DNA from 2 places in the Filifactor villosus genome. Region 1 is predicted to be linked to the other one. Evidence: a T-box and tRNA genes for the amino acid it is inferred to sense, from the RefSeq annotation. Region 1 holds a T-box; the other holds one or more tRNA genes.
What was found. A T-box is a leader RNA that pairs with one kind of tRNA and senses whether it is charged. The one in region 1 lies ahead of thrS (threonine--tRNA ligase), so its partner is inferred to be a tRNA-Thr.

Region 1 (12,042 bases):
CACTCATCTCCATCCAAAACAGCTGTGGTCTGTTGTCCCGCAGCATCTGTTCCTGCGTTGGGCTCAGTCAAACCGAAGGCACCCAATTTCTTTCCGCTGATCAGGGGTGCAAGGAACTTTTGCTTTTGCTCTTCCGTTCCGTGCTCATAAATCGGTGCACAGCACAGAGATGTGTGTGCCGAAACGATAACTCCCGTAGTAGCACAGACCTTGGAAAGCTCTTCTACAGCCATGATGTAAGCAAGATAGTCTCCGCCTTCTCCTGAATACTCTTTGGGAAAGGGGATTCCCAAGAAACCGGCTTTTTGCATCTTAGCTACGGTCTCTTCCGGAAATCTTTCCTCTTCATCAACGTCTGCGGCAAGCGGCTTCACTTCGTTTTGAGCGAATTCCTGCAACATTTGTTGCATTAAAATATGTTGTTTTGACAAACCGAAATCCATGTTTTTTCCTCCTTAATTTTGGATAATATATTGAATTTGTTGTAAAATCTTGTTGTTGTTTTATGTAAAACCATTTCACAACATATACTCTATTAGTATATAGCTTATTGAGAAAATTTCCAAGCTATTTTTAATATTTTTTTAACAATATTTCAATATATCTCCCTGAATACTGATTTTTGGCAATAATAGTCAGAATTATTCTTTTCGGACTATATTTTCTGTAAATTGTTTTGCAATTATTAAAAGATTTTTCTGTAATTTTGAGCAAATAGTAAAATACTGCACTTTTTCAAAAAAGTGCAGTATTTTACTTTTATTTTACTATCTTCTTACGATAAGAGAGGTTCCCATTCCTCCGCCGATACAAAGAGTTGCAAGACCGTGCTTAACATCTCTTCTCTTCATTTCATGAAGAAGGGTCACAAGAATCCTCGCTCCGGATGCACCGATCGGGTGACCAAGAGCAATCGCTCCTCCGTTTACGTTCAATTTTTCTCTTGGAATGTTGAGATCTTTGACTACTGCACAGGATTGTGCCGCGAACGCCTCGTTCGCTTCGATCAAGTCCATATCATCGATCGTAAGTCCGGCTTTTTCCAATGCTTTTTTGCTTGCCGGAACAGGTCCGATTCCCATAATACTCGGGTCAACCCCTGCACTCGCGTAAGATACGATGGTGGCTAAAGGAGTAATTCCAAGCTCATCCGCTTTTTCTTTGGACATAATGACAAGCATTGCAGCTCCGTCGTTGATACCCGAAGCGTTACCTGCCGTTACACTACCGTCTTTTTTGAAGGCGGGCTTTAACTTTGCAAGTTTTTCCATTGTCATTCCGGGTTTGATAAACTCATCTTTCTCTACGACAACATCGCCTTTTCTTGTACTGATGGTGTAAGGTACGATTTCTTCCACAAACTTTCCTTCGTTTTGAGCCGCTTCCGCATGTAACTGAGACGCCAATGCAAGTTCATCCTGCTCTTCTCTGCTGAGTCCCCACTGCTCGTTGATGTTTTCTGCAGTAATACCCATATGATAGTGGTTGAATACGTCGGTCAATCCGTCATTAACCATGGTGTCAACGATACCCTTATCTCCCATTCTCGCTCCCCATCTTGCATTCGGAATGGTATAAGGAGCCATGCTCATATTTTCGGTTCCTCCGGCAAGGATGATATCCGCATCTCCCGCTCCGATGAGCTGAGCAGCCAAGGACACGGTTCTAAGTCCCGAACCGCAGACCATATTAATAGTCATCGCCGGTTTTTCGATAGGAATGCCGGCTCCCAAAGCAACCTGTCTTGCAACGTTTTGTCCAAGTCCTGCGGACAATACATTGCCGATGTAGGACTCATCGATCATCTCCGGTTTGATGTTTGCTCTGCTGATTGCTTCTTTTGCCGCTGCAACTCCCAAATCTACAGCCGGAACATCTTTAAATGCTCCTCCGAAACTTCCGATAGCCGTTCTTACGGCACTTGCGATTACAACTTCTCTCATACTCATACTTCCTCCTTAAAATTTGATACACAATCTGGCGATTGTACTGCTTTTATATTACTCCAAGTCTCAAAAATTTTCTAGTGATAATCGTAGAATCCTTCTTTGGTTTTTCTTCCGAGTTTTCCTGCACGAACAAGTTTGCGAAGCAGGGTGTGTGCTCTGTACTTCGGATCTCCGAACTCGTTGTAGAGTACATCCATGATCGCCAACACGACATCCAAACCGATCAAGTCTCCAAGCTCCAAAGGTCCCATCGGATGGTTCGCACCCAGTTTCATAGCGGTGTCGATCTCTTCTTTGCTCGCTACACCGTCTGCCAGAATACCTACAGCTTCGTTGATCATGGGGATCAGTACCCTGTTTACAACAAATCCCGGTGCTTCGTTTACACTGACAGGGGTTTTCCCAATCTCTTGAGAGATTTGGTATACCTTGTCATGAACCTCATCACTTGTTACTTGACCCTTGATAATCTCAACAAGTTTCATCATAGGAACAGGATTGAAGAAGTGCATTCCTATGATTCTGGACGGATTTTTTGTAGGTGCCGCAATTTCCGTAATGGAAAGTGAAGATGTGTTTGTTGCAATAATGGCACTGTCTTTTGCAACTTCCTCGATCTGTGCAATAAGCTCGTGCTTGGTAGGCATATCTTCCGCTACTACCTCAATAAACAGATCGGCGTCTTTGCATTCGTTGAAATCCATTGTGTAAGTAATCTTGGCCAAGGCGTCATTTCTCGCCGCATCTTCCATCTTTCCTTTGGAAACGAGTTTTTCCAGATTTTTCTCGATTCCTGCCCTGGATTTTTCGATGGAAGACTCTCTTCTACCTCTCTCAATAACTTCAAATCCCTTTACAGCAAAAGTTTGAGTAATTCCACTAGCCATTGTACCCGTTCCGACTACACATACTTTCATGATACTTCCCTCCATTTTACATGCTTTGTTTATTTGTCGGAGCAAAGACGAAAACCGTCCTCTACACTCCATACCACACTATTTCAAAGGTGTGCTCCAATCGTTGTGTCTATTGCTTTTTAAAGACCGGAGGTCTCTTTTCCAGAAAGGCCTTCATTCCTTCTTTTTGGTCTTCGGTCGCAAAACACATCCCGAACAGGGCAGCTTCGTAGTACACTCCCGTCTCGATATCGGTCTCGATACCGCGGTTGATACACTCTTTGGAGTTTCTGACAGCGATCTGCCCTTTTGATGCAATTTTTTTAGCCATTTCAAGCGCTTTGTCCATAAGTTCTTCCGGCTCGACGACTTTGTTGACCAAACCTATACGATGGGCCTCATTCGCATCGATGATATCAGCCGTATAAATCAATTCCTTCGCTATTCCAAGTCCTACGATCCTCGGCAACCTCTGAGTTCCGGAAAATCCGGGGGTAATTCCCAAACCTACTTCCGGTTGACCGAATTTCGCCTTGGAGGAAGCAATACGAATATCGCAGGCCATCGAAAGTTCACAACCACCACCTAAGGCAAACCCGTTTACAGCCGCTATTACCACTTTGTTGAGCAGTTCTATTTTGCGAAATACCTTTGCACCCGCAATCGCAAACTCCTTACCTTGCTCCGCATTCAGAGTGCTCATCTGCGAGATGTCCGCTCCCGCAACAAAGGCCTTGCCTTCTCCGGTCAAAATCACAACATCGATGTCATCGTCCGCCGCTATGTTGTCAAATGCCTGATTCAGTTCTTCGATCACTTGAGAGTTGAGAGCATTTAATGCTTTAGGATTATTGATCTTTACAATACAGATCCGTTCCTGCTTCTCAACCGATACTTTTTCAAAGTTCATGGCTACTCTCCTTTCCAAACTTCTCTCCTTTACCCTTTCATTATATGATAACCATAGAAATATTCCAAGGTTATTTTAAAATTTCCATGATTATTTTTTCATTTTTCTAAAATTATTCGTCAAGATTGTTGTTTTAAATGTGTAAATAAAGAAAAAACCAACAATCTTTTTATTACAAATGTACTGAAAAGCTCTCCGTTTTAATTTTTCAAAGTTTCGATGTTCGATTTGTTGCGATATGTATCCTTCCGCATCGAAAAAACAATACACGCACAATTCCTCTCACCGCGCAAGTCCGGTTAAAGAGCAACGATACCTACTCTTAAGAAAACACCTCACAGTACAAAATACCGCTATACTATTATCTATTTGAACTTTTGGATATCATCCGGCACCCTTTATTCCCACGGGCGAGAAAACAAACTTTTGTGTTTGCAGGTGCAAATATAACTTCACTTCCAGCGAATAGTAGTATAACTGCTACACAAGCGAGAGGTTCTCGTTAATGCTGTATCTATTAAAATTGACAGGTTAAACGCTTTGAAATATATCCTCCTCATACTATTATTCCTTTGAATTGTGGATATAAACAATCTATGACCCATAGAAGATAAAACAGCTTCTCGTTGTCAAAAAACAGATATATCCATGCTTTTATTGGAGAATAGTATCAAATTGTTTTTTTGGCAATGATAGATGTTTCATACCCGACATTTCAAACGGAGAATAGTATAAACAAACCTCTTCGACAATGTGTAATAAAAAAAGGTCGCTGTGAATAAAATCACAACAACCTTTTCCTCTATGCCGCTTTTTTTGCAACTTCAACTAAACCTGCAAAGCCTTGCGGATCATGAATCGCCATTTCAGAAAGCATTTTTCTGTTCAAGGTAATACCCGCTTTTTTCAATCCGTTAATAAACTTGCTGTAGCTCATGCCGTTTGCTCTGGCTCCGGCATTGATCCTTTGGATCCAAAGCTTTCTGAAGTCTCTCTTCTTGAGTTTTCTTCCCACATAAGCATGGCTCAATGCCTTCATTACAAATTCATTTGCAGGCCTAAAGGATTTGGATCTCGCTCCTCGGAATCCCTTTGCAAGTTTCAATATTTTTTTATGTTTTTTCTTCGCGTTTACCGCTTTTTTTACTCTAGCCACGTTACATCCTCCTCACAGTTAAATTTTATAGATAGGGTAATAATCTCGAGATACGATCCTGATCGCCTTTTGTTACAATGCCGGACTGTCTCAGGTTTCTCTTTCTCTTAGCAGTCTTCTTTGTAAGGATGTGGCTCTTGTAAGCTTTTCCTCTTTTCAGTTTCCCGGAACCGGTCATCTTAAATCTTTTTTCTGCACCTCTATGGGTTTTCATCTTTGGCATGATGTATCCTCCTTATGATATTTTTACTTTTTATTCGGTTCAATCATGATGACAAGATTGCTTCCTTCCATTTTGGGTTTGTCAACAGGTGTACCTTTTTCTCGAATCAATTCAACAAATTTTTCCAGTACAGTGAATCCTATGTCTTTATGTCCCAATTCTCTTCCACGGAAACGCACCGACACCTTCAGCTTGTCTCCGTTATCCAAGAACTTCAATCCCATCTTCGCCTTTGTCTTAAGGTCGTTTTCTTCTACAAAGGGACGAAGTCGTAATTCTTTAAGGACAACAATTTTTTGTTTCTTCTTTGATTCTTTCTCTCTCTTAGCCGATTCATACTTATACTTTCCGTAATCCATGATCTTACATACAGGCGGATTTGCATTGGGCGAGATTTTGACCAGGTCCAATTCTTTAGCTGTGGCAATTTCCATCGCCTGTCTGGATGACATGATGCCTAACTGCTCGCCGTCTTCTCCAATCAACCGTACTTCTTTATCACGAATTGCTTCGTTAATTTGTTGTTCTTTTATAGCGATACACCTCCAATATAAACTACGATTTTGCCGCACAAAAAAAGGCGGACAGCATAGCAATCCGCCTTATATCCATAGTAGACAATAAGAAATCTAATCCAGATATGAACCATACGAACACTTTCGTTGTATGGTGAGAGACGGATATCCCTGCTTGATTAACTCCTATATTGTACTATGTGTAGTTTTACTTGTCAAGTATATTTTTATATCTCTGCCAATAGTGATAGGCATTTTCAAAACCGATACGGTTGAAGAGCTTGTTAGCCGCTTCGTTCTCGACATCAATGGGAATGATGACATGCTCGATCTCATTTTTGAAGGCATAACTGAGCATACTCATGACCAATCTTCTGCCATAGGACAGACCTTGATACCGAGGTGCCACGACTACGTCACGGATGGCGAAGATCCCCCTGTCCATGGCCGCATAGGCAAGCCCTATCATCGTATTTTGCTGCATCAGAGTAAAGTAATAAAAATCCTCCTGCGAGCGTCTCATATTGTCAACAAAGATGTTTAACTGCTCCGCCTTCATCCCGTGAAACTCCCTATACCTGTCCACCCAGAAAGATTCCAGAGACGATTCGGCAAAGACTCCGTTCTGGATGAAGGTGGCAAAGGTGAAGAGTTCTTTTTGGATCTTACGGATGTCCATATATTTGACCGAACCCTCATTAACCTTCTCATAACCCTGCTTGAACAGTTCTTCGTCAAGCATCCGATATTCCTCCGTGTAGAGGATACGGTAAACGGGCTTCCTTCTTTTTTTCGAGAGCAGACCCTCGATATACTCGATCCTGTCTGCAAGGGAGGTCTTCTTATCACCTATGGCATGGATCATACACGGATGTTGGTTCGAGAGCATTTTTATGAGGAAGTCGTTTTCAAACAAATCTGCAACAGAAGGATCGGAGTTCAGCAGTATCTCCTCGCACAACTTGATCATGAATACCATCCTTTCTGACGGAAGAATAAGCCTGAAATGCAGATCCGTGTTCCGACTATTCTTCTTCTTTTTTGATAGAGTTGCGTCTTTCTTCTATCTCTTCAACGATCTTAGATAGGAAATCATCCAACTTCATCTGCCCCAGTTCTCCGTCATCTCTCGAACGAACGGATATCACACTATCCTGTACTTCTTTTTCTCCAAGGACCAACATATAAGGTATTTTTTGAAGTTGCGCTTCCCTTATCTTGTATCCGATTTTTTCCGCCCTGTCATCCAGTTCGACACGGATACCCTTACTATAGAGTATATCATATACTTCCTTGCAATAGTCCATATATTTATCGGAAATCGGCAAAATTTTCACTTGGACAGGCGATAGCCATACGGGGAACTTTCCTTCATAGTGCTCGATCAAAATTCCTATAAATCGTTCGATACTTCCAAAAGCGACGCGGTGGATCATGATCGGTCTGTGTTTTTCTCCGTCCTGACCGACATAGGTCAAATCAAAACGTTCAGGCAACTGGTAATCCAACTGAATGGTTCCGCACTGCCAAGTCCTTCCGATGCAGTCGTTCAAGTGGAAGTCGATCTTGGGACCGTAGAAGGCTCCGTCTCCCTCATTGATGATATAGGGAAGACCCAATTCATCCAGAGCTTCTTTTAAAGAAGCTTCTGCCTGATCCCACTGCTCGATCTCGCCCATAAAGTCCTCGGGTCTCGTCGAGAGCTCCACGTGGTAGCTGAAACCGAACTTCTTATAGACCTCATCGATAAGTTTCGCAACTCCTTTGATCTCGTCCTTGATCTGACTCTCCAACATAAAGATATGCGCATCGTCCTGAGTGAAGGCACGGACTCTCATCAAGCCGTGAAGAGCTCCGGAAAGCTCGTGACGATGAACTCTTCCCACTTCCCCCATCTTTATCGGGAAGTCCTTGTAAGAACGCATTTCCGTCTTGTAAGTCAACATACAGCCGGGACAGTTCATCGGTTTGATTGCAAAATCCTGTTCGTCGATTTGAACGGTGTACATATTCTCCTTGTAGTGGAACCAGTGACCCGAAGTCTCCCAAAGCTGTCTGCTCAAAATGATGGGGGTTTCGATCTCCACATAGCCGTCCTTATAGTGGATCTCCCTCCAATACTTCATCAATTCATTTTTAAGAACAGTGCCCTTGGGCAGGAAGAACGGGAAACCCGGACCTTCTTCCATAAGAGTGAACAAGCCCAACTCTTTTCCTATCTTTCGATGGTCTCTTCGCTTAGCCTCTTCCAAGAAATTCAAATAATCATCCAACTCTTTTTTCTTTTCAAACGAGATTCCGTACAATCTTTGTAGTTGTTTATTTGCCTGGTCCCCTCTCCAGTAGGCTCCCGCTACGCTCATCACCTTGAAGGCCTTGACTTTCTTTGTACTGGGAAGGTGGGGACCGCTGCACAGATCCACATACTCTCCCTGCTCGTAGAAAGAAATGTTTTCTCCCCTGTCCTCGATGTCCGCAATCAACTCTACCTTATAGATCTCGCCTCTGTCTTCCATCAGTTTTTTAGCTTCCGCCGGCGGAAGTTCGAATCGTCTGATCTGAAGGTCTTCTTTTACGATGTTCTTCATTTCCTTCTCAATCGCTTCCAAGTCTTCGGCAGTGAGTTTATGCTCCAGATCGATGTCGTAGTAATAACCGTTGTCCAAAGCGGGACCTATCCCGAATCTCGCGTCGGGAAAAAGACGCTTCACCGCCTGTGCCATGATATGTGTCGAAGTATGCCAAAACACATCCTTTCCTTCCGCATCTTCAAACTTCAAAAATTCCACATTGGCGCCGTCAGGAACTTCAGCTGTCAGATCCCTCACCTCTCCGTTGATCTTTGCTGCAACCGCACTCCTTGCCAAACCTTCGCTCAAGGCGGAGGCAACTTCTATCGCCTTTACTCCGTGTTCAAATTCCTTCTTGCTTCCATCTTTCAATACTACTTGAATCATGGTGATTCCTCCTTTTTCTTTTTTATTCTCCCGATTTACCAAAACATATTTTGTACTGAGACCTGATCGAAACGCAACAACGTCCTCCCCGCAGAGACGAAAATCGTCCCGGTATCAGCGGAGTACAATCCATTGATATAAACCATTTAGACAGGTAAGAGTATTAGATGTTTTTTACAAAGCTCAAAGCTCGTACAGGAGTTTATCTGTCTTTCCACTTCCAAATAAAAAAATCCCACGAACAAAACTGCTCATGGGACGATGATATCGTGGTTCCACCCAATTTGGGACTCTTTTAGCTGTAACGGGCATACCCGTATCTCTTAGGCGGTCTTGCGCGGTCGAGAAAGGCTGGAAGGCGGTCTTCACAAAAGCTTTTGTAGGAGTTTTCACCGACCACTCCCTCTCTGAACAAAACATCTTCTGCTACTCTTCTTCGTCAAAGCCATTTATATTTAATTACAATGGATTATAGTCCTTTTTTGCCCTTCTGTCAAGATGATTTTCTACGAAAATTAAAGCTCCGAAGTAAAAAAGTTATTTTCTTAAAATAAAAATTTTATTTCCACTTCAAGGGAAGCAATGTAGAGTTCAGTCTTCATTTTATTCTTAGCCAACAGTGCATAATTCGAAACATCAGCTTATATTAAAAATGATATTATAAGAGAGATACCGCATAAAGGCATATCTCGCTCTTGTTTTATACAGATCAAAAACCTTGTGAAAGCAACGCTTCCAAGAATTTTACTCTTTGCATGAGACCGGTTTTTCTCTGTTCTTTGATTTATGCGATATCTCCATAACAGTATTATTTTTCTTTAACCACGGCAACTCCCAATTCATCCAAGGCCTTTTCATCTGCAACTGCAGGAGCATCGGTCAAGGGGCAGATCGCATTTTGATTTTTCGGGAAGGCGATCACTTCACGGATGCTGTCTCTCTTGAGCATCAGCATCAACATCCTGTCAAGGCCGAAGGCGATCCCGCCGTGAGGAGGCGTTCCGTATTGGAAGGCATTGAGAAGGAAACCGAATTTTTCCTCCGCTTCTTCCTGTGTAAATCCGAGTACCTGAAACATCTTGTCCTGTACTTCCTTAGTGTGGATACGGATACTTCCGCCTCCGAGCTCGACACCGTTCAGCACGATGTCGTAGGCCTTCGCGTGCATTTTCTCGGGCGTGGTGTCGAACATATCCATATCTTCATCGACAGGAGCCGTAAACGGATGGTGGGCCGCCACATAGCGTCCGTTTTCTTCGTCGAACTCATACAAGGGGAACTTGACCACGTAGAGGAAGGAAAATTCGTCCTTGTTGATGATGTCAAGTTTCTTCGCCGCTTCCAGACGGATATGTCCGAGCGCGTTGAGTGCAACGGAGGTTTTGTCCGCAACGAAGACGAGAAGGTCTCCTTCCTTTCCTCCCATCTTCTCGATGAGGTCCTTCATACAGTCTTCGGACAGGAATTTGGCGATTGGCGAGTTGATTCCTTCCTTATTGATTCGGATCCAAGCCAAGCCCTTTGCTCCGTAAAGTTTGGCTACTTCTCCGAGGGCATCGATCGCCTTCCTGGAGAACTGTTCTTCTACCGCATTCAGGTTGATCCCTCTTACAGTCCCGCCTGCCGTCAGAGCTTCTTCAAACACTTTGAATCCGCTGTCTTTTACCACCTCGGACACATCGTTGATCTCAAAGCCGAAACGAATGTCGGGCTTGTCGGAGCCGTATCGATCCATCGCTTCCTGCCAAGTCATCCTCTTCAGAGGAAGGTTGATATCGACATCGAGAACATCCTTGAATACCTTCTGCATCAACCTCTCGGTCACATCCAAGACATCATCGATCTCCACAAAGGACATCTCACAGTCTATCTGGGTAAACTCCGGCTGTCTGTCCGCACGAAGGTCTTCGTCACGGAAGCATTTGGCAATCTGGAAGTATCTGTCCATCCCCGATGTCATAAGCAATTGCTTGAACAATTGAGGAGACTGAGGCAGGGCGTAGAAGTGTCCCTTGTTGACACGACTGGGCACAAGGTAGTCCCTCGCTCCTTCGGGAGTGGGCTTGGTCAGAATGGGGGTCTCGATCTCCAGGAAGCCTTCGCTCGACAGAAAGTTACGAACCGCCTGCATGACCTTGTGTCTCATCATAAAGTTATACTGCATCTTGGGTTTTCTAAGGTCGAGATAACGATATTTCAGTCTAAGTTCTTCGGATACGGTGTCGTCATCTTTGATGTAGATCGGGGGTGTCTTTGCCCCGTTCAAGATCCTGAGTTCGGTTGCAACGACTTCGATGTCTCCGGTTGCAAGGTTGGGGTTCTTCGCACTCCTCTCCCTGACCTTTCCGCGAACGGCAATGACATATTCGGAGCCCACTTCCTTCGATTTTTCAAACAAGGTCTTGTCATCATTGACGTCAAAGGTGATCTGCACCAGTCCGCTCCTGTCTCTCAAATCGATAAACAAGAGCCCTCCGAGGTCTCTGGCCCTCTGCACCCAACCCATCAAGGTCACTTCTTTGTCAACAAAATCCATATTCAGATCATTACAGTAATTGGTTCTTTTCAATCCGTGAATGGTATCCATGTTCTTCCTCCTATTCTTATATCAATCCCCTGTAGAAAGGGTTTGTATCCACTTCTCTTTGGAGGGTCGAGCTTCCTCCATGTCCCGGAAATACTTTCAAGTTTCTATCCAGCTTGGAGAGCTTTACAAGAGAATTGAGCATTTCGTCATAGTTTCCACTGTATAAGTCGGTCCTGCCGATCGAGCCGCGAAACAAGGTGTCTCCCGTGAAAATATCGGTCTCGCTGTAAAAACAGATCCCTCCCTTGGTGTGCCCCGGAGTATGAAGCACCTTGAGCTCAAGGTCTTCCAACCGAACACTGTCTCCATCCGCCAGATAGTAGTCGGCGTCCAGCTCCAACTTGGCGGGTCCCATCGCTGCCGAAAGGTTCTTACTCGCATCCGCCAACAGAGTTTTTTCCTCCTGATGCGCATAGATCTTTGCATCGTACTTTGCCAACAGCACGGGAATCTCCAAGATATGATCGACATGCCCGTGAGTGAGCAGGATCATCGACAGATTCAAGTTGTTTTCTTCCATAAATGTGATCAAGGCCTTTGAATTGATCCCCGGATCGATCACTGCCGCGAACCCCGTGTTTTTGTCAAAGAAAAGGTAGCTGTTGATGTCATACCTATTCTCCGAAAATTTCTTATATTCCATCTCATCCTCCATTTTATCCATGGAAATACCGCACAAAAATAAACTTCCGACTTTCTTTTCCGTTTATAAAATTCAAAAGTTCGCCATATCAACATTTTCAGCGATTTCATTCTTCATATGATATCATGCTATATTGAGTTGTCGAATTACACGGTATTGTCCTATTCTACAATTGCTAAAAGGCGATAGGAACCATCGCCTTTTTA
Region 2 (12,042 bases), on a different contig from region 1:
TTGAAAAAGTCTGAAACGATGATATCTGCGTCATTGTCCTTGTTCGGATACATGATGACGTCGCTGCTTAAATGACCTTTGATATAAGCACCTGGGGTCTGAACAGGGAGTTTTTTCTGAGCCTGTTCTTTTGAAAAATCTTGTGTGCCGGCTGTTTCTCCTATAAGCACCGCCCTTGCTTTTTCATCCCATCGGATCGAGATATTGAAGTTCTCCGCGAAGAAGGAGAGAGGAACATAGGTGCTTCCGTTGATGATCTCCGGGGCGACCTCAAGAGTCTTCTTCTTCCCGTTGATAAGAGCTTCCTTTTTTCCTGTAAACAGAACGATCTTGACCTTGTCGGTGACAACGGTCACCTTCTTGCTTTTCGAATCCCAGCTCACCTTCTTTCCGAGTTTTTTTGAGAGGAAAGAAAGCGGAACGAGGGTCCTCCCGTTTTTGAGGACGGGAGCATAGTCGGTATAGGCAGTCTTACCGATCACAAGTGAAATTTCGTTTTTCTGTGCATAGGCGGGGATGAAGTTGAGTGTTGTCAGACAAAGAGAGAAGGACAATGCAAAAGCGATGGATTTTTTCATATCGTAACATCCTTTCTTTTTCTTTTATTATAGTCTTAATATCTTGAAAATAAAAGGGGTTTCGCATATTTTTGAATTTTGTTTTCGGTGAATACCGGAAACAAAAGTTGTGTTTAAAAAATGAGCGGAGAAACTTTGCTGAAGTAGAGCCGTTAACGTACGGGAGCTTTTTGTGGAATCAAGTTGTTATACTGTTGTCTATTAAAATTGTCCGGTCGTGAAGTTTGAATTCTACGATTACTCAAAATGCTTCCGACAAGCATATAGTTTGTTTACCTGATACTATTCTTCTTTTGAGTTGTGGATATAAACAATCTGTGACCATAAAAGATAAACCGATTTTTCGTAGGTTGAAAAACGGATATATCCATACTTCTTCTTTTGGAGAATAGTATTGCTTGATGAAATAGGAGGGTTAGAACAGAACCATAAGATATAAAAAATGTTTTGTGCCCGGTGATTTTTGTCGGCAAGGTCTTGTGAAGATATGGCAGAATACACAGTCCTTTGTAAACGACGAAGAGTTTTTCGATTTTCTTTGATAAAGCTCTTTTCAAGTCCTTTTTTTTTTGGTATAATCTCTGTGTTGCAAATTTTATATGCTACCGTGGCTCAGTTGGTAGAGCAGCTGATTCGTAATCAGCAGGTCAGGGGTTCGAGTCCCCTCGGTAGCTCCAGTAAAAAGCATTGATTGTGAGTGATTCCGATCAATGCTTTTTTGTTGTGGGATTGTTATGAGTAATCGGATTACGGGTAACAAGGGAGATAACCGTTTGGAAAATAGCGTTATGTGAAAAATAACGCGTTCATAAATAAGAGCATTGAGAAAAAACGATACAACAAGGAGGATTTCCATCGTGTCAATGGAGTTCCCGAATAAGAACATAGAGCAAAAAACCTTTGATCTATACCGTTTTTCCTTGTATTGACAAAACAAGCAATGCTACAATGAGGGAGAACCTTTTTCTTGAGAAGGATCTTCTCGAGGACGGATCTCATAAAGATCCGATGGAAATATCATCCGTGGAAACGGTATGAACGCCTGAACACTCGATCGCAGGACACAGCTTTATAAGGTGATGGTTTGTACTGTCTATTCATTTGAATAATTGATATCAATACCCTCTATATCTATGGGTGATAGAATAAATTTTTATGATTTCGGGGGTAGGCATGACCACACTTCTGTTAGAGGATGGTATTACAAGGGAAGTATAGTGCGACGATCTTATGAGCTGAGGATGTGCGGTGTAATGGTCTTCAAATAAATGAGGATGTTTTGGATAAGGAAGGAGAGCGGATATGAAGGAGAACGACATCGATAAGAAGGATGGACGGGAGAAGGAAGATACTTTGAACGCAGAGACGTCTCAAGAGGTTGAAGGAGGAGAAGAACAGGTGCCTGAAAGCAGAGAAGAAGCTTGTCAGGAGGAAAGGAGCAAGATCATCTATCTTCACGACAGGAAGAATAAGGAAAAAAACTTCGAACGCAGTGAAGAGGAAGAATTGGAGAAGGAGATCACAGCGGAGGAAGAGACCGGGGAAGAGCCTTCGGATGAGGCCGAGGAAAAAGAAGCAACTGAGAACGGAAACGGCAGGGAAGAGAGTCCGAAGAGGGCAAGGGTCGTAAAACTCAATTCAAACTCTTGGAAGGATACTCTTTTGAATAAGCTCGGAGAAGTGGAGGGTGCGCTTCCTTCAAGCAGGAAGGAACTCATGATGTTCGGGGTTGCACTGCTTATTTTGTTCATGATTCTTTTTCTGTCAAGGGGGGTATGGAAGAGCGGCCATAACGGAGGCGAGATTGAGAAGTATACGGTGGGCAAGTTCGTTATGGAGGTAAACCAAGCATCACAACAGGAAGAGAATCCGTTTCCCAGGGGAAAACGGATCCAGCTCTACGGTCCCATTATCCGAATGAATGAAGCAACGGTATATATGAAGAGTGAGGATAAGCTCGTGGAGATCCAATTGTCTTCTAAGACGAGAAGGAATACCGACTTTTCCAAGTTTATCCTGGGCAAGAGTTATAAGCTGGAGACCACGGTCGTAGATGCGGGCGGTGCGGACGATGTTCTTTACCTCAACGAAGGAGAATTTGTCTTGGAAGAGCTTCCTCAAGAGGAAAAAGTGGAAGAAAAGCAGTAGAAAAGGAATGGAACGCAGTTTTCGTTCGGATTCGGGAGAGTTGAAATGACAGAGAAGATACAAAAGTTGATCAAGACCCTTCCGGCGATGCCGGGGGTCTATTTGATGAAGAATGATAGGGATAAGGTCATCTATGTGGGGAAGGCGATTTCTTTAAAGAACAGGGTCAGTCAGTATTTTAGAAAGTCCGGACACACCGATCCCAAGGTAAATGCGATGGTCCGCAATGTCGAGTATTTTGATTATATTGTGACCGATACCGAGATGGAGGCTCTGATTCTTGAGAATAATCTGATTAAGGAGTACGATCCTCCTTATAACATCCTGCTTCGAGATGATAAGACCTATCCCTATATCAAGGTTACGGTCAAGGAGACCTATCCCAGGGTAATCAAGACGAGAAAGATAGCCAAGGATGACAGTCGCTATTTCGGTCCCTATACCAATGTCTTTGCCCTCAACGATATCTTGGACATGTTACAGGAGATTTATCCGATAAGGACGTGTAAGCGGGATATCGAGCGTTCCATAGAAAAAAAGGAAAGACCCTGCCTCAACTACTATATCCATCGTTGTATAGGGCCTTGCACAGGTCATGTTTCTCAAGAAGAATATCGGGAGATGATCGATGAGATCCTTCTGTTTTTGCAGGGTAAGAGTGATGAGGTCATGAAGCTGGTAAAGGAGAAAATGAAGAAGGCGGCAGATGAGCTTCGTTTTGAGGAAGCAGCTCGTCTGAGGGATAAGTTCAAGGCGATCGAGACCCTTCGAGAAACACAGAAGATTGTCTTTGTGACATCGACCAAGCATCAGGACTATATTTCCTATTATGAGGAAAAAGACAATCTAATGATACAACTGTTCTATATTCGAGACGGGAAACTTCTCGGATCGGACAGGTTTTATTATAAAAACTTGGAGCAGAGTGTCGAGGATACATTGGCGTCGTTTATCAAGCAATTTTATATCAATGCAAACTTTATACCCGAAGAGGTGTATATTGAAGAAGAGTTCGAAGATAGGTCTCTTCTGGAAGAACTTCTCAGCAAAAAGAAGGGGAAGAAGGTAAGTTTTCATATCCCTCATCGCGGGGAAAAGCGGAAATTGCTCGACTTGGTACGCAAGAATGCAGAACAGAATTACATCAAGGAGAATAATATTTCGGACCTGAAAAAAAGAAAGGAAATGCAACTCCTCGAAGAACTCCGAGGGTTGTTGAAACTCGAAGATCTGCCCGAGAGGATAGAGGTGTTTGACATCTCCAACATCGCAGGTGTCGATTCCGTAGGAGGTCAGGTGGTCTATCTCAACGGGAAGAAGGCTCCCAAGGAGTATCGAAGATATCGGATCAAAACGGTGGTAGGTCCTGATGACTACGCGTCACTCAAAGAGGTGATCGAACGAAGGGTCGGTCACGGAAATCTTCCGGATCTTTTCCTGATGGATGGAGGAAAGGGCCAGGTGTCGGTTATTCGAAAGACCTTGGATGATTTGGGTGTAGAAGTTCCGGTGTTCGGCTTGTATAAGGACGACAGACACAGGACGAAGGGGATCTGCTCGGAGGAGGAACTCTTTGAGGTCGACAAACGAAGCGAACTTTTCCGCTTTATCACCTCTATTCAAGATGAGGTTCACAGGTTTGCCATCAGTTACCACAGAAGTCTTAGGGAGAAGAATATCTCGAAATCTGAACTTGACAGGATCGAAGGGGTCGGACCCAAGAAGAAGATGATCCTGCTCAAGGAGTTCAAGTCCGTCAAAGAGATCCGTACCAAGACGCAGGAGGAGCTCTCCAAGGTCAAGGGTATCGACAAAAAGACGGCAGCTAACATAGTAAACTATTTTCAAAAGGGAGGAGATCGAGCGTGAATAAGGCGGGGGAACATACCTATATTGTCAGAGATGTCGTTCATTACGATATCCCCTTCAATGAAAAGTTTTTTCGGATTATCAATGCGGCGGAATTTCAGCGTTTAAACCGTATCAAACAGTTAAGTTGTGAATATGTGGTGTTTCCTACTGCGACGCACACGCGGTTTGCACACAGCATAGGCACCTATTATGTGATGCGTAAACTCTTGGAACGTTTAGAGAAGGAGCTTCAAAAGATAGGGCTTGAGGTCACGCAGGAGGAGAGGGATCTGGCTCTGTGCAGTGCATTGCTCCACGATATCGGCCATGGAAGTCTTTCACATACCTTTGAGAGGGTATTTGGTCAGGGATCGCATGAGGAGTGGACGGTCAGGATCTTGGAGAGCGAGGAAACCGAGATCCATAAGGTTCTGGTGGAAGAATTTTCTCAAGATTTCTTGAATCAACTGGTCGGAATTATTTCTAAGAAGGGGGCAATGCAGCAAAACCTTATTTTTTCTTTGATCTCCCAGCTTGTCAGCTCTCAGATCGATGCGGACAGGATGGACTACTTGCTTAGAGATTCATATTTCACGAGTGTTACTAACGGCAACTATGACTTGGAGAGGTTGATTCGCGCCATCGAGATCGACGAACGGGACGGGACCTATACCATCTGTGTCAACGAAAAGTTTATTTCTTCCATAGAGGAATACATCATGGGACGTTTTTATATGCATAGAGAGGTCTACCAACATGCTCTTAAGAGACAGATGGAGGGTATTTTAAGCCGAATTGTTCAGAGGGCGGGGATCTTATATCATTCGGGAGAAGAAATCTACTGTGACAGGGCTCTCTCGAAGCTGCTTAGTGGAGAAGAACTCAGTTTGAAAGAGTATATCAAAATGGATGACAGTACCTTGATGTATCATATTTCCAAGTGGCAGGAGGCAGACGATGAGATCTTAAGCGAATTGAGTACGTCCTTCCTCTACCGTAAGAAGTTCTATAAGAACAAGTTGAGAGCTTCCATAGAGGAAGAAGGTTTTGTGAAGGATAGTATCAACAGGGCCTTGGAAGAGCACGGTCATCCTCGGATCGAGGATTTTTCCAAGGAGTATTTCTACCTTGAGGACAGGATCAACATTAAAATCTATGATAGAGAGAAAGACAATATTTGGGTCAAACAGAAAAACGGCAGTCTTGAAGATGTCAGTATAGCCTCCTTCCTCTTTAATCGGATGAATACGGATGTACAGTACACAAGGTACTTGGAGTTTATCCACTTCGGTCTTTTTGAGAAGAAGTACGGTTTCGATCTCAGAGAGGAGTTGGAGAGATGCAGCGGAGAAAAGATAGCGAGGTAAGAGGGTTCTTCTTATGAGTGAAATAATACTATAAGAGTGAAAAAGAAAATATTCTCCTTCTTGCAGGAAAGATAGGCCTGTGGGAGGGGGATTTTTTGCAGAAAGAATTTGACAAAAATAGGGGTAGGGGGTATAATGAAGAAGGTAGTAAATGAAACTAAATATCAGTTATAAACATTCAGGAGGTATCCTATGAAGGCAAGTATCGAGATTAAAGGAATGAGTTGTGGGCATTGTGTACAGGCTGTTACACAGGCATTGAAATCGGTAGAAGGAGTAAAGTTTGCGGAGGTGGACCTTGCGGAGAACAAGGCGGAAGTGGAGTACGATGAATCCGTCGTCAGCCTGGAGGCATTGCACTCCGCAATCGAAAATGTGGGCTTTGATGTCGTTTAAGAAGAGATAGGGTGAATGTAATGAAGGATAAGGCAATGGAGTTTGATGTCATAGGTATGCACTGTGCAGCCTGTGCAGCGAGGATCGAAAACCGGCTTTCAAAGGAAGAAGGAGTCCAACTTGCCACAGTGAATCTTGCGCTTGAAACATCGAGGGTCGTGATCGAAGAAGATAAGATCTCGGCGCAGAGAGTGATGGAAATTGTTAAGCAGATGGGATTTGAATTTGTGGAGAAGGAGGAGGGAGGATCCGAGACCAACTTGGAGGAGTATAAGGATGATCTTATCAGGCAACAGGAGAAGAAGTTTGTGATATCGCTTATCCTGTCCATCCCTCTGATGTGGACGATGGTGACCCACTTTTCGTTCACCTCGTTTCTTTGGATTCCATCTATTTTTCTAAATCCTTTGTTCCAGTGGTTATTGGCGACACCGATACAGTTTATCATCGGACGTCAGTTCTATGAAGGGGCCTACCTTTCTTTGAAGAACAAGAGCAGCAATATGGATGTGTTGGTCGCTCTGGGAACATCGGCGGCATATTTTTACAGTGTCTACTTGACGATTCAGTATTACAGACATGTGATCCACCATCCTCACCTTTACTTTGAAACGTCAGCGATGTTGATCACCTTAATCCTGCTGGGCAAACTCTTGGAGCAGAAGGCCAAGGGAAGAACCTCCGAAGCAATCAAAAAGCTCGCCGGACTACAGATGAGGGTTGCTGTGGTGGAGAGGGATGCACAGATCTGTGAGATCGATATCGACGATGTTCGCGTAGGAGATATCGTTCATATCAAACCCGGAGAAAAGGTGCCTCTCGACGGAGTCGTAGTGTTCGGCTCCTCTTCTATAGATGAGTCGATGCTCAGCGGAGAGCCTCTGCCGGTCGATAAAAAAACAGGCGACAGGGTAATTGGAGCGACCATCAACCTCAACGGTTTTTTGAAGGTGGAGGTAGACAGGGAACAAAAAGATACCGTGTTGTCTCAAATCATCGAGATGGTAAAGCAGGCACAGAACTCAAAGGCTCCCATCCAGAGGGTGGCGGACAAGATATCGAGTTATTTTGTACCCTTTGTCGTAGCGGTATCGGTCATCACCTTTTTGGTGTGGTATTTTATTGCCGATTTCGGCAACTTTGCACGGGCCTTGGAGAATATGATAGCGGTCTTGGTGATCGCCTGCCCCTGCTCTCTGGGATTGGCAACACCGACGGCCATCATGGCGGGTTCCGGTCGTGCCGCGGAATACGGAGTTTTGTTCAAGGGCGGGGAACATCTCGAAAATGCACATAGGGCCGATACCGTAGTCTTGGATAAGACGGGTACCATCACAAAGGGCAAGCCCGAGTTGACGGATATCGTGATCGACGGTATGGAAGAAGATGAACTTCTCCGACTTGTATTTAATAGCGAAAAAATGTCCGAGCATCCCTTGGCGCATGCAGTTGTGAAAGGACTTCTTGAGAAAGGGGAGATCGAAACGGTCGAGCCTGGTTTTTTTGAAAATAGGACAGGACGGGGGATCGTCGCTGAAGTCGAAGGAAGACGAGTTGTGATAGGAAACCGTCGCCTTATGCAGGAGGAAGAAATCGAACTTCCTCAAAACCACGGTATAGAAGAGTTTGAGAAGCAAGGTAAGACTGTAATGATGGCTGCCGTTGACAGAGGAGTGCATGCAGTTATCGCAGTGGCGGACACCTTGAAAGAAACCTCTGTGTCCGGCGTGAACAAACTCAAGGACATGGGCATTGAGGTCGTTATGATGACGGGAGACAATGAAGGGACTGCCAAACTTATCGGGAAACAGGTAGGCATCGACAAAGTCTTTGCTGAAATGACACCGGAAAAGAAGGCGGAAGAAGTGCAGAAACTTCGTGCTCAGAACAGGAAGGTTGCAATGGTGGGCGACGGTATTAACGACGCTCCCTCTCTTGCAGTTGCCGATGTCAGTATGGCGATCGGAACAGGTACCGATATCGCCATGGAAACTGCCGACATCACCTTGATGAGGGGGGACCTGGAATCCATCTATGATGCACTTCAGATGAGCAGACTGACGATGAGGATCATCAAGCAGAATCTTTTTTGGGCTTTGGGCTACAATGTCATAGGGATTCCGATTGCAGCCTTCGGATTTTTGGCACCTTGGGTAGCGGGGGCTGCCATGGCCTTCAGTTCGGTGTCTGTGGTAACAAATTCACTTAGACTGCAAAGGAAGCAACTGTGATGAAGAAACCGGAAGGCGATCTGAAGCAAAAGTCCGTTCCCAAGTCGGAAGACGAGATTAAGCTCCTGATCAACCGTCTTAAGAGGATCGAAGGGCAGATAAGAGGAATCCAAAATATGGTAACGGAGGACAGATATTGTATTGATATCCTTACCCAGATCTCCTCGGTGATATCTGCCTTGGAAAACGTCAATCTTCTTCTTTTGGAAAGGCATACCAAGAAGTGTATGAAACAGGCCTACCGAAACGACAGGGAGGATGAGGCTGTAGAAGAACTGATGGATGTGATAAAGAGGATGATAAAGTAGAAAAAGCCTTGGAGGTCTTTGTGGAGATCTCCAAGGCTTTTGAATTGTCGGGGTATTCTTTGCAGTATTACATGCGATCCGATACAACGTTTGAACCTTAAGCTCTATATGACCGGTATCTTATTCAGTATAGAAATGTACTGTAGCTGTGTGCCGTCGCGACAGGATGTTTCTATCTGTTTAGTCTCCTCATACTATTTTTCAATAGAAGTGTGGATATATCTATTCTTCGATGACGAAAAACTATGTTGTCTTCTACGGGTCACAGATTGTTTATATCCACTATTCAAAAGAACAGCAGTATTATACCATGATCCATTCAAATTGTCCGGTCGTGCAGCTTGAGCTTTATGATCTCTCGAAATACTTCCGGTGGATATATCTTTTGTTTTGTTCGCATTTTAAACGAGAATAGTATTAGTCGGTGATCATATCTGTTTGACAGTCTATATCTTCTGTTTGGGAATATAGACAAATTTACAGACAGCTCTTTTTTGCGGTCTAAGGATTTGCCAAGCGAAACTCGGGAGAGGTAAGTTCAAAGACACTTTTGAGGTTCTCCGAGAGGTAGACGGAACCGTCTTTTTTGATAAAGACCGCTTCGGCTTTTTTTGAAGCGTTGATATAGGCGAGGCCTTTTTCCAAGCCTAAGGTAAACATTGTTGTCGAGAGAGCGTCGGCCTCCATGGAGGACTTGGCGATAATCGTGACCGATACCAACTCGTTATCGACAGGTCTTCCGTCTTTGGGGCTCAAAATGTGATGGTAGACCTTTCCCTCCTGCTCAAAATATCTCTGATAGATCCCTGAGGTGACAACGGCAGTTCCTTCGTTCACCTTAACGGTGGCTATGGCTCTTTCTTGAGAGGTGGTTGGATCTTGGATCCCGATGTTCCAAGGAGAAGAGTCCTCCTTTGCACCGTGAACAAATACGTTTCCTCCAAGGTTGATAAGGGCTCTCTTCACCCCTTCTTCTATGAAATAGTCCGCTACCGCATCGGCCGCGTAGCCTTTTGCAATCCCGCCCAGGTCGAGTTTCATTCCTTCGCGTTTGAGAAAGACGGAGGAGGAACTCTCATCAAGTTTGATATCGCTCCAAGAGATCTTGGAAAGTGCGTTCCGGATCTTGTCTTCGGAAGGTACGGAAGGATGCTCGGAGTTGATATTCCATACATCTGCCAGAGGAGCAATCGAAACATCGAAATTCCCATCGCTTTCCCGAGAGTATTCCAAGGCGGTTCGGATAACACGGAAGGTAGGTTCGGATACGACAACGGCCTTCTTTCCCGCTTCGGAGTTTACAAGGGAGATCTCGCTTGTCTCTATGGTATTGCTCATCTCAGCTTCGACCTCCTTTAAGATCTCAAAGGCACGACTTATGCGCGCTTCGTCGGTCTCGTATAGGGTGATCGTGCATAGGGTGTCCATAACAAACTCCGAGTGTGAAGAAGGCGTATCTTTTTTTGCACAGCCGGATAAAAGCAAAGTGAGACAGATGAAAATCATCATTAGTGTTTTTTTATACATAAGGTTCCTCCTGAATGCTGATGTTATTCCCTGTTGTATCGACGTTGTGTAGTTGAACTCTGAAAACGCTCGAGTGTTTGTCGGCGATCATACAGGTTCTGATCCCATACCGTTCGATCAGGAAACAGTATAGGGTTGAAATCAATAAGTAGTTTAGGAAACACCTCACAAAACGAGATCTTTCTTTTGCTATTGTTTTATAAAGTGTGAAAATCTTGTAAAATAAATACGTTGAAGAATTGTATTCTTTTGTATAATACTATTCTTCGATAGAAGTATGGTTATATCTGTTTTGCAACCACGAAAATTCGTTTTTTCTTCTATGGAGTGCAAATCGTTGATATCCATTATTCAAAGGAATAGTAGTATAAAACGGGTTTCGTTCTATTTTTTTTGAATTATGCGGTATTTTCTCAAAGTTGAAATCAATAAATAGGTTATAGCATAAAGGAGAGGATTTATCAATTGGATCAGAGAAAGAAAAAATAGAAAAAAGTCAAAAAATAAGTTACAATACAAATTAGGGATTCGGAGAAATCATAGGAACAGACATAGACTTTTCCCGAAAAAAATTGTGAGATCAAAGACGGTTTTGGCAGATGGAAGAGAAAGAATGTAGTATGGAATTGAGCCGAACGACATCACCTGTATAAACCGTGCAAAGAGAAAAACGGTGTGGATGCGGATTTCTTACAGACAATGTAAGCAGATTATAATACTAAGAGGGCACTTATGAACATTATTTTGGAGATTCAATACTTGGGAGAACGTTATGCCGGATGGCAGAAGCAGAAAAATGCACCTTCCATACAGGAAGAGATCGAAGAGGCGATCTTTAAGACGACGGGAAGAAACGTGGAGCTGATAGGTTCCGGAAGGACCGACAGCGGGGTTCATGCCTTGGCTCAGATTGCCAACTTTCATATCGAAACAAAGCTGGAAGCGCCGAGATTCAAGAATGCTTTGAACTACTATCTCCCATGGGATATCAGGATCATGAGGAGCAGCAGGTGTAGGGAGGACTTTCATGCACGATTTTGTGCTAAGAGGAAAACCTATTGTTACCGCATCAACACCAATTCGGTGGAATCTCCAATGGAAAAGGGCAGAGTTTACTTTATCGGAAGGAAGCTCAATGTTGCGGCGATGAAGCTTGCCGCTTCAAAATTTGAGGGAACTCATGACTTCGAGGCCTTTCGCAGTGAAGGCTCTTCCGCATTGACGACGGTAAGGACCATCTACAACTGTGAGATAAGTGAGCGGAAGGGAATAGTTGAATTGAGGATAAGCGGAAACGGATTTTTATACAATATGGTTCGGATCATTGCAGGAACTCTTGTAGAAATCGGGAAGGGGAAAGAGATCGATATCGACGAGCTGCTGCATGTGCCCGACAGAAAAAAGGCGGGGCATACGGCTCCTGCACACGCTCTTTTTTTGGAGAGGGTGGATTATGGAGAAGAGAAACTCTTCGCAGAGTAGGGATTGACGGTATTGTTTGTTTGAAGAACGGAATGGGTGTAACGACGTATCTCCGGCTCGCCTTATGTTGTTATATTCATGTTATGGTGCAGACATACGGATAACACACTCAACAACGGTTCGAATATCAACGTGTTAAAGTGAAGGTCTTTCT

Region 2: it has a tRNA-Thr gene. The T-box ahead of thrS (threonine--tRNA ligase) is inferred to sense a tRNA for this amino acid. The anticodon was not compared.

What each region holds. Positions count from the first base shown of each region.
Region 1 covers NZ_JBHSHL010000042.1:16,162-28,203, reverse strand. Annotated here, with positions in the region: gene ACFO4R_RS09180 (acyl-CoA dehydrogenase) at 1-443, opposite strand, end outside; gene ACFO4R_RS09175 (acetyl-CoA C-acetyltransferase) at 768-1,943, opposite strand; gene ACFO4R_RS09170 (3-hydroxybutyryl-CoA dehydrogenase) at 2,024-2,866, opposite strand; gene ACFO4R_RS09165 (short-chain-enoyl-CoA hydratase) at 2,976-3,755, opposite strand; gene rplT (50S ribosomal protein L20) at 4,558-4,911, opposite strand; gene rpmI (50S ribosomal protein L35) at 4,937-5,134, opposite strand; gene infC (translation initiation factor IF-3) at 5,158-5,706, opposite strand; gene ACFO4R_RS09145 (GNAT family N-acetyltransferase) at 5,858-6,619, opposite strand; gene thrS (threonine--tRNA ligase) at 6,675-8,606, opposite strand; T-box leader at 8,858-9,058, opposite strand; gene aspS (aspartate--tRNA ligase) at 9,415-11,193, opposite strand; gene ACFO4R_RS09130 (MBL fold metallo-hydrolase) at 11,210-11,836, opposite strand.
Region 2 covers NZ_JBHSHL010000007.1:16,608-28,649, reverse strand. Annotated here, with positions in the region: gene ACFO4R_RS02110 (copper amine oxidase N-terminal domain-containing protein) at 1-578, opposite strand, end outside; tRNA gene ACFO4R_RS02105 (tRNA-Thr) at 1,180-1,255, shown strand; gene ACFO4R_RS02100 (hypothetical protein) at 1,881-2,726, shown strand; gene uvrC (excinuclease ABC subunit UvrC) at 2,772-4,595, shown strand; gene ACFO4R_RS02090 (HD domain-containing protein) at 4,592-5,944, shown strand; gene ACFO4R_RS02085 (copper ion binding protein) at 6,137-6,340, shown strand; gene ACFO4R_RS02080 (heavy metal translocating P-type ATPase) at 6,361-8,571, shown strand; gene ACFO4R_RS02075 (metal-sensitive transcriptional regulator) at 8,571-8,879, shown strand; gene ACFO4R_RS02070 (FAD:protein FMN transferase) at 9,381-10,406, opposite strand; gene truA (tRNA pseudouridine(38-40) synthase TruA) at 11,139-11,888, shown strand.